Regions from separate parts of the Odoribacter sp. genome, predicted to be linked through region 1. Evidence: riboswitches for the same ligand, from Rfam matches in the RefSeq annotation. Region 1 holds a riboswitch; each other region holds the start of a gene.
The links. A riboswitch is a leader RNA that binds a small molecule or an ion and turns the genes downstream of it on or off. The one in region 1 is predicted to bind cobalamin.

Region 1 (2,241 bases):
AAGTCTTCTCTCCGAAGCGGTTTTCAAAAACCCGGGTCCGGCATCCCATGGTAGCCGTCTCATAGCGAAAACGCTCCGGATCGTCGGCTTTCCACAATTCATGCCGGTTAAAAGTAGCGTCCAGGTTGATGAAGTTGGGAAAAAAACGCCGGGCACTGACTTTACAAGCAAAAACATATAAGTCGTAATTGGGATCCTGAGGTAAATAATTCACGCCCCGTTTCTTTTTCCAGATCTGAATCGGAAAGATAGCCGTACCTCCGCTTCCCACTCCCCGATAGGTAGAGGTCAGCATTTCCCGAATAATACAACGGCCTTCGGCAGAAGTATCCGTACCGTAATTGACAGAACTGAAAACAACCTGATTGCCTCCCCGGCTATGAATGGTATTCATATTATGGATAAAAGCCTCCATAGACTGATGTACACGACTTACCGTCCGGTTGATCGCATGTTGTAAAACCCGCTCATCCCCGCTCAAACCGTCCAGCTCAATCCGGACATAATCTTTGATGGGAAAATGGTACAGGTGTTTGTAATCTTCGCCGGTAATCTCTTCCAATACTTTCACCTCTTCGATAAAACTATTCCGCACATAAGGTGCCAGATAAAAATCAAAAGCCGGAATCGCCTGTCCGCCATGCATTTCATTCTGAGCCGTCTCGAGCGAAATGCAACCGAGGATGCTAGCCGTCTCGATCCGTTTTGCCGGACGGGATTCACCATGACCGACATAGAATCCGTTTTTCAGGATCTTATCCAAGGGATGCTGTACGCAGGTGAGACTTTTGGTCGGATAATAATCTTTATCGTGTATGTGCAGATATCCTTGCCGAACGGCATTTTTTACTTCTTCTACCAACAAATAATCGTCGACAAACGGCTTTGTCGTTTCACTGGAAAATTTCATCATCATCCCGGCAGGCGTATCCGCATTCATATTGGCATTTTCCCGGGTCACCTCATTCGATTTCGTCTCTATGATTTCCAAAAAAATATCCCGGGTTTTCGCTTTACGGGCCACACTACGCTGATTCCGGTAAGCAATATATAATTGAGCCACATCTTTACGGCGGCTCTTCATCAATTCGATTTCCACACAGTTTTGAATATCTTCGACACTCATCTGCTCCTGTCCCCGGCAAGCGATACGATCGGCAATTTCATGTGCCAATTGCATATCTTCTCCTTTATCGGTATGCAGCATCGCTCTTCTCACTGCAGCAACGATTTTCTCCTCATTAAAGCCAACTACACGGCCATCTCTTTTCAATACAGTCTGAATCATTATTTTACTTTTTAATCATAAACCGATAACCCATAAGGCAAGGAGAGGACAAAAAAAAGACAAGCGAATCCTTCTTTCCGGCCTTTCCTCGAAAGCCTCAGAAAACAATAATTACGGCAGGTCTTCTGACTTACTCCCGGTTTAAACAACCTTCCCGCCAATAACGGCAGTGGTTCTTCTCGGGTTTAAACCGCTCTACGGAGCTTACAGCAGCGGGACTGTCCGGGATTCTCACCCGATTCCCTTTTCATCTCATCCCTACGCTAGGATAAGAACCGAAATCAAGACAAAAATAGAAAGTTTTTTACGAAGAGAAAAATATTTTCAGAAACTTTTCTGACATTTTTTCAAAGTAACAGATTATCAAAGTTTTCCAATACAAATCTTTTAATCTAGAATCCGGCACATTCAAACTATTGATAATCAACATATAACTACAAAACAAAATTCAAATCATCAAGCAATCAAACATTTAAAAGTTTTCCAAAATAAAAATCCAAAAATTAATCGAGTTAATATTTTTCAGCATTGATATTTTATTCTTCGTCTTTTACTTTTGATTTTTCATTTTGTAGATATTCCACCCAAATTCGGGCTGCTTCTTCCACTGTTTTGAGACAAGGACGTTTTTTATAATATTCGGGTGTCCGGGCTTCAGGCACCGGATCGAACCCGATTCTTGAGGGAGTCACCCCCAACAATTCACCGCAGATCAACGAACCGTTACGCTTCACAAATTTCTCTGCCAATTGTTGTACCAGTCTATAATTCGCTTCTTTCCCTTCCCTATCTTTTCCCTCTACACAACCTGTTTCGAGGCCTGCCAATATAAACATTCCGCAAGCAGCACCGCAAGTCATTCTCATCCGACCGATCCCTCCACCGAACGAAGCCGACATCCGTAATGCCTGTTCGAAAGTATAACCATACTCGTCTGCAAAAGCAGCACATAC
Region 2 (2,241 bases), on a different contig from region 1:
GACATGAAAAGCCCCTTTGGAAGTTTGATAACTTCCGGCTGCAACTTTGATTCCTCCGGTGAGTTTATCCTTATTCCGTTTGGTGACGATGTTCACCACTCCACCCATCGCATCCGAACCATACATGGCGGAGAAAGGGCCTTTCAGAACTTCCACCTGCTCTACATCGCCTAAAGAAAGTGTCGCCATATTGGTAGTACCGGCCGGTACTCCATCGATCAGGACTGTCGTGTATTTTCCTTCTGTCGGTTTGAATCCCCGGATACTGAAATAAGAATTATATCCCGGATATTCAATCACATCCACATTAACAAAATTTTTCAACAGGTCCGTCAGATTATTGATCCCCGAAGCTTCGATCTGCCGCTTGGTCACCACCTCTACCCGGTTCGGAAGATCTTTCAATAAAGCTCCGGTTTTAGTCGCATGGATCATCACCTCCTCCAAATCTATCCGACGCATGGAATCGGTTTCTACAGTTACAGGTTGCTCTGCATACATGCCCATACAGAACGTAAGGGCAAGAGAAGTTAAAATAAATTTCCTTTTCATCTTGAATTTGTTTTACACCGATATAAATTATTATTTGTTAATTACATACAAGTTTATTCGTTGTAACAGCGGCAAAGCCACTCCCAACAAAGTGAAAGTTTCCTCTCAAAAAACTTGCATAAATTCACCCCATTCATGTGCCACCGGCGCTTCTCCGTTTACCGGAAACATTTTGCATAATTCTAAATTCACCTGAAAAGAAATCATATTGCAGAATCCTGACTGGAAATTGTTTTCCGGCATAATCCCTGCCGTAAAGCACACCCTTTGCAAAATAAAATCAAGTCCGAATCGAGCAACCTTAATCCCCGAAGGTTTATCAATCATACATCATTTCGGCAGGTCTTCTGACTTACTCCAATCTTCAAACGCCCTTCCCATTCTTTCCAGAACAGTGGCTAAAGTATTGTTGAAGATTTTAGCAGAGCTTACAGCAGCGGGTCTGTCCAGGATTCTCACCTGATTCCCTTTTCATCACTTTTCCGTAGCAGCAGAATCGTGACACCAAAATCGGATGCAAAGATATCGATTTTTTTTATTTTAAGAAGATACTTTTACGATATTTTCCAATTTTTCAGACAGACTGCGACCATATTCTTACAGGAGATCTGTATTTCCAGCCACCGGGGAGCCATTGACTGTAGCATGGTCTATGCGAGATTTTGTTCCGTTAACGATTCTTTCAGGGGCTATCATGGCGAAGTTTATCAATCCTTTTACAGATGTCGGATTCAAAATCATTTTCGGACAGGAAATGACAAAGGACCTGCTGATCGACTTTCTGAACGATCTGTTGGTAGGTGAACGGCATATTCAGGATCGGTGTGTTCTTCATGAATTTCCGTCTGGATGATTCTCCGGGCAAACTGCATACGGACATCGTACTCTCCGACCGTGATACACACGAGGTATTTTCGGATAAGCTACGCTTTATTTTCATCGAACTTCCGGCTTTTACGAAGGAAGAAGAAAAATGTATAACTGATTTTGAACGCTGGATTTATGTATTAAAGAACATGAAAACACTAAACCGATTACCGTTTAAGGCCCGCAAAGCGGTGTTCGAAAAACTGGAAAAAATCATCGACTCGCATCACTGACAAAAGAAGAACGCGAAAAGTACGACGAAAGTATCAAGGTCTATCGCGACCAGTTAGTGACAATCGCTTTCGCCAAAGAAAAAGGAATAGAGGAGGGAATGGAGAAAGGCCGGAAAGAAGGCGAAAAAAAAGAAACAGCTGGAAATCGCCCGTAATATGAAAGCAAAAGGTTTTGCCGCAGAAGATATCAGTGAGCTGACCGGCCTTCCCGTCAAAGAAATTAAAGAACTTTAAATTATAGTTTTCCGACTGAATAAATCAATTCAGAAAACCGCATTTTATTTATATCTTTCTTTCAACCCTTCCCTTATCCGGTGCGGAAGTGTCCCCTTTGCGGGCTGCTACCGCTAAAAGGATTCCCAATACCACTCCCAACAAGGCAGCACACAATACCCGCATATTGCCGGGCAACAGAAAAGTGATGGTATGAGCCGGGAACCAGAAGAAAGGGATGGTTTTCTTAAAGACAAATCCCCACAACACCTTCCAATTCAAACTGCTCATGATCCCTCCCATATCCAGTGGTGTGAAGAAACCACGGAGTGTACCGCCGTGCATCAGAATATGGGTATCCGTAATTTTATGCAGC
Region 3 (2,241 bases), on a different contig from region 1:
GGACGAATCATCGGGTGGTCGACAGGATTTTCGATCAGCTCACCCATAAAATAAACCTTCAGATTCAATCTGCGGAGGCTTTCAATGTACTCAGCTCTGGTCATCATAATTAGTGGCGTTTTATTGATTAACAATACAATATTTAAAGAATTATTTCTCTAATCAAAAGACACAAAGGACAACTATCGTATGCTATATAACATACGTCTTTCCCTTTACGGAAACGATAGCGCCAGCCTTTTTAAAAAATAAAAAAGCATCCTTTACACATCCTCCCTAAACGAGGTTATGCCTTCGTGTTTTCCAGGACACACCCGTATCCCTTTTCCCAAAATAATTGTGAAAAACAACGCACATACCCTTTGTCCTTATTCCCCAGAACAACTGGCAATTATAGGTCAGGCAGGTCTTCTGACTTGTTCCGGATTTTGCGGCCTTCCCTTCTCCCGGAGGAAAAAGTGACCATAAGAATGCAAAACCCTTTTTAAAGAACATACAGCTGAGGGTACAGTACCGGATTCTCACCGGATTCCCTATTCAACTCATTCCTCCGTGTGAGGATGAGTCACCATGACGACGCAAATGTACCTAAATAAATTTATATTCCTACTTTTTTTCTTTAATTTTTAAATAAAATGAGAAAAATAATTGCAGCAATGAAACAAACCTCTCCTAAAAAATCATAAAATAACACCTCCTTCACCCGAACTTCCTTCTCCTCTCTCAACGTCCGATGAAGTAAAAAATCGATTAAAAACAACGGAATGCATAAAAATAATCGACGATCATCCGGACAACAAAGACCCGCCTCTTATAAAAACAAGAAGTTACAAATTTTTACTCACTGATAATCAACAACAAAATAAAGGAAAAGGGAAAGATTTTATTAAAATTTCAACGGATAAAAGATTTTTTATACTTTTGTCCCATTGAAGTTCTTTACAAGATGTGAATCAGATCGCTCAGGTGCCTCATTACGATGGGGAGAATAGGGAACCGTGTGAAAATCACGGACTGTCGCGCAACTGTAATCACCATAAAAGTTCGGCCAATCATGTCCACTGTCAGCATAAGACGGGAAGGACGGCTAAAACGGTGAAAGTCAGGATACCTGCCTCAGCGAATTGACAATGCTTTCGCGGAATAAAGCCAGAGTCAGCCCTTATCAGACCGACACCCGTCCGGGTAAATATACCCCTGCGTATTCTTTATTTTGTGAAAGCTAAGTTTAAGCCATGCTCAACGGTAACAATCGATGATTAACGAGTAATTATCAATCGGCTACACTTACGAATCTTAAAAGAGATTGCCAGAATAATAAAGCAATTAATAGATGTAAACTGACTTAGCATGAGAAAATCGTTTGAAAAATTCCTGGCGAGACAGGAAGCCTTAGCCCGGCAATACGGCGAAGCATATGAAGAAAAACAACACAACCGCGGCAAACTGACAGCCCGGGAACGAATAGAATTTCTTTTTGATGAAGGCACCTTCGAGGAAGTCGATGCTTATTCTCCATCGGCCACCACCTCTTTCGGTAAAACAGTACGTTCCTATGGAGACGGAGTTATTACCGGATTTGGAAATATAAACGGCAGACAGGTATTTGCCTATTCCCAGGACTTCAATGTTCAGGGAGGATCATTGGGTTCTGTACACGCTGCCAAAATTATAAAAGTACAGGATATGGCCCTGAAAACAGGTTCTCCTGTTGTAGGCCTGATCGATTCGGGAGGAGCGCGCATACAGGAAGGAGTGGCCAGTCTGGCCGGATATGCCGGTATTTTCCGCCGTAATGTACTGGCCTCCGGGGTCATTCCCCAAATATCGGTGATCATGGGTCCGGCAGCAGGCGGCGCCGTTTATTCCCCGGCACTCACCGACTTTATCTTTATGACTGCCGCAACCAGTTATATGTTTGTTACAGGCCCCAATGTCGTTAAACAAGTGTTGAATGAGACCATCTCTCCCGAAGAATTGGGAGGGGCTTCAGTACATGCTGTCAAATCAGGAGTCGCTGATTTTGTTTTCAACGATGACGAGAACACTCTGCGGGGAGTGAAAATGCTGCTTTCCTATCTTCCTTCCAACAATATCGAGAATGCTCCCTATCTGGCCACCGACGATCCGGCGGACCGTATAGAAGAAAGTCTCAGAGATCTTGTTCCCGAAGATCCCGACAAACCTTATGACGTCCGGAATATCATCCGGCTGATCACCGATAAAGGTAAATTTCTGGAA

Region 2: another riboswitch for cobalamin. It lies ahead of AC5RDS_RS12940 (hypothetical protein); the one in region 1 lies ahead of AC5RDS_RS13070 (anaerobic ribonucleoside triphosphate reductase).
Region 3: another riboswitch for cobalamin. It lies ahead of AC5RDS_RS10325 (acyl-CoA carboxylase subunit beta); the one in region 1 lies ahead of AC5RDS_RS13070 (anaerobic ribonucleoside triphosphate reductase).

The regions. Positions count from the first base shown of each region.
Region 1 covers NZ_CFKYFN010000095.1:13,111-15,351, forward strand. The annotation lists gene AC5RDS_RS13070 (anaerobic ribonucleoside triphosphate reductase) at 1-1,288, opposite strand, end outside; cobalamin riboswitch at 1,387-1,583, opposite strand; gene AC5RDS_RS13075 (C-GCAxxG-C-C family protein) at 1,825-2,241, opposite strand, start outside.
Region 2 covers NZ_CFKYFN010000094.1:71,113-73,353, reverse strand. The annotation lists gene AC5RDS_RS12945 (TonB-dependent receptor plug domain-containing protein) at 1-552, opposite strand, end outside; gene AC5RDS_RS12940 (hypothetical protein) at 658-879, opposite strand; cobalamin riboswitch at 873-1,076, opposite strand; partial or broken gene AC5RDS_RS12935 (Rpn family recombination-promoting nuclease/putative transposase) at 1,247-1,886, shown strand; gene AC5RDS_RS12930 (hypothetical protein) at 1,935-2,241, opposite strand, start outside.
Region 3 covers NZ_CFKYFN010000078.1:31,243-33,483, reverse strand. The annotation lists gene AC5RDS_RS10330 (4-hydroxyphenylacetate 3-hydroxylase family protein) at 1-107, opposite strand, end outside; cobalamin riboswitch at 385-588, opposite strand; cobalamin riboswitch at 948-1,133, shown strand; gene AC5RDS_RS10325 (acyl-CoA carboxylase subunit beta) at 1,351-2,241, shown strand, end outside.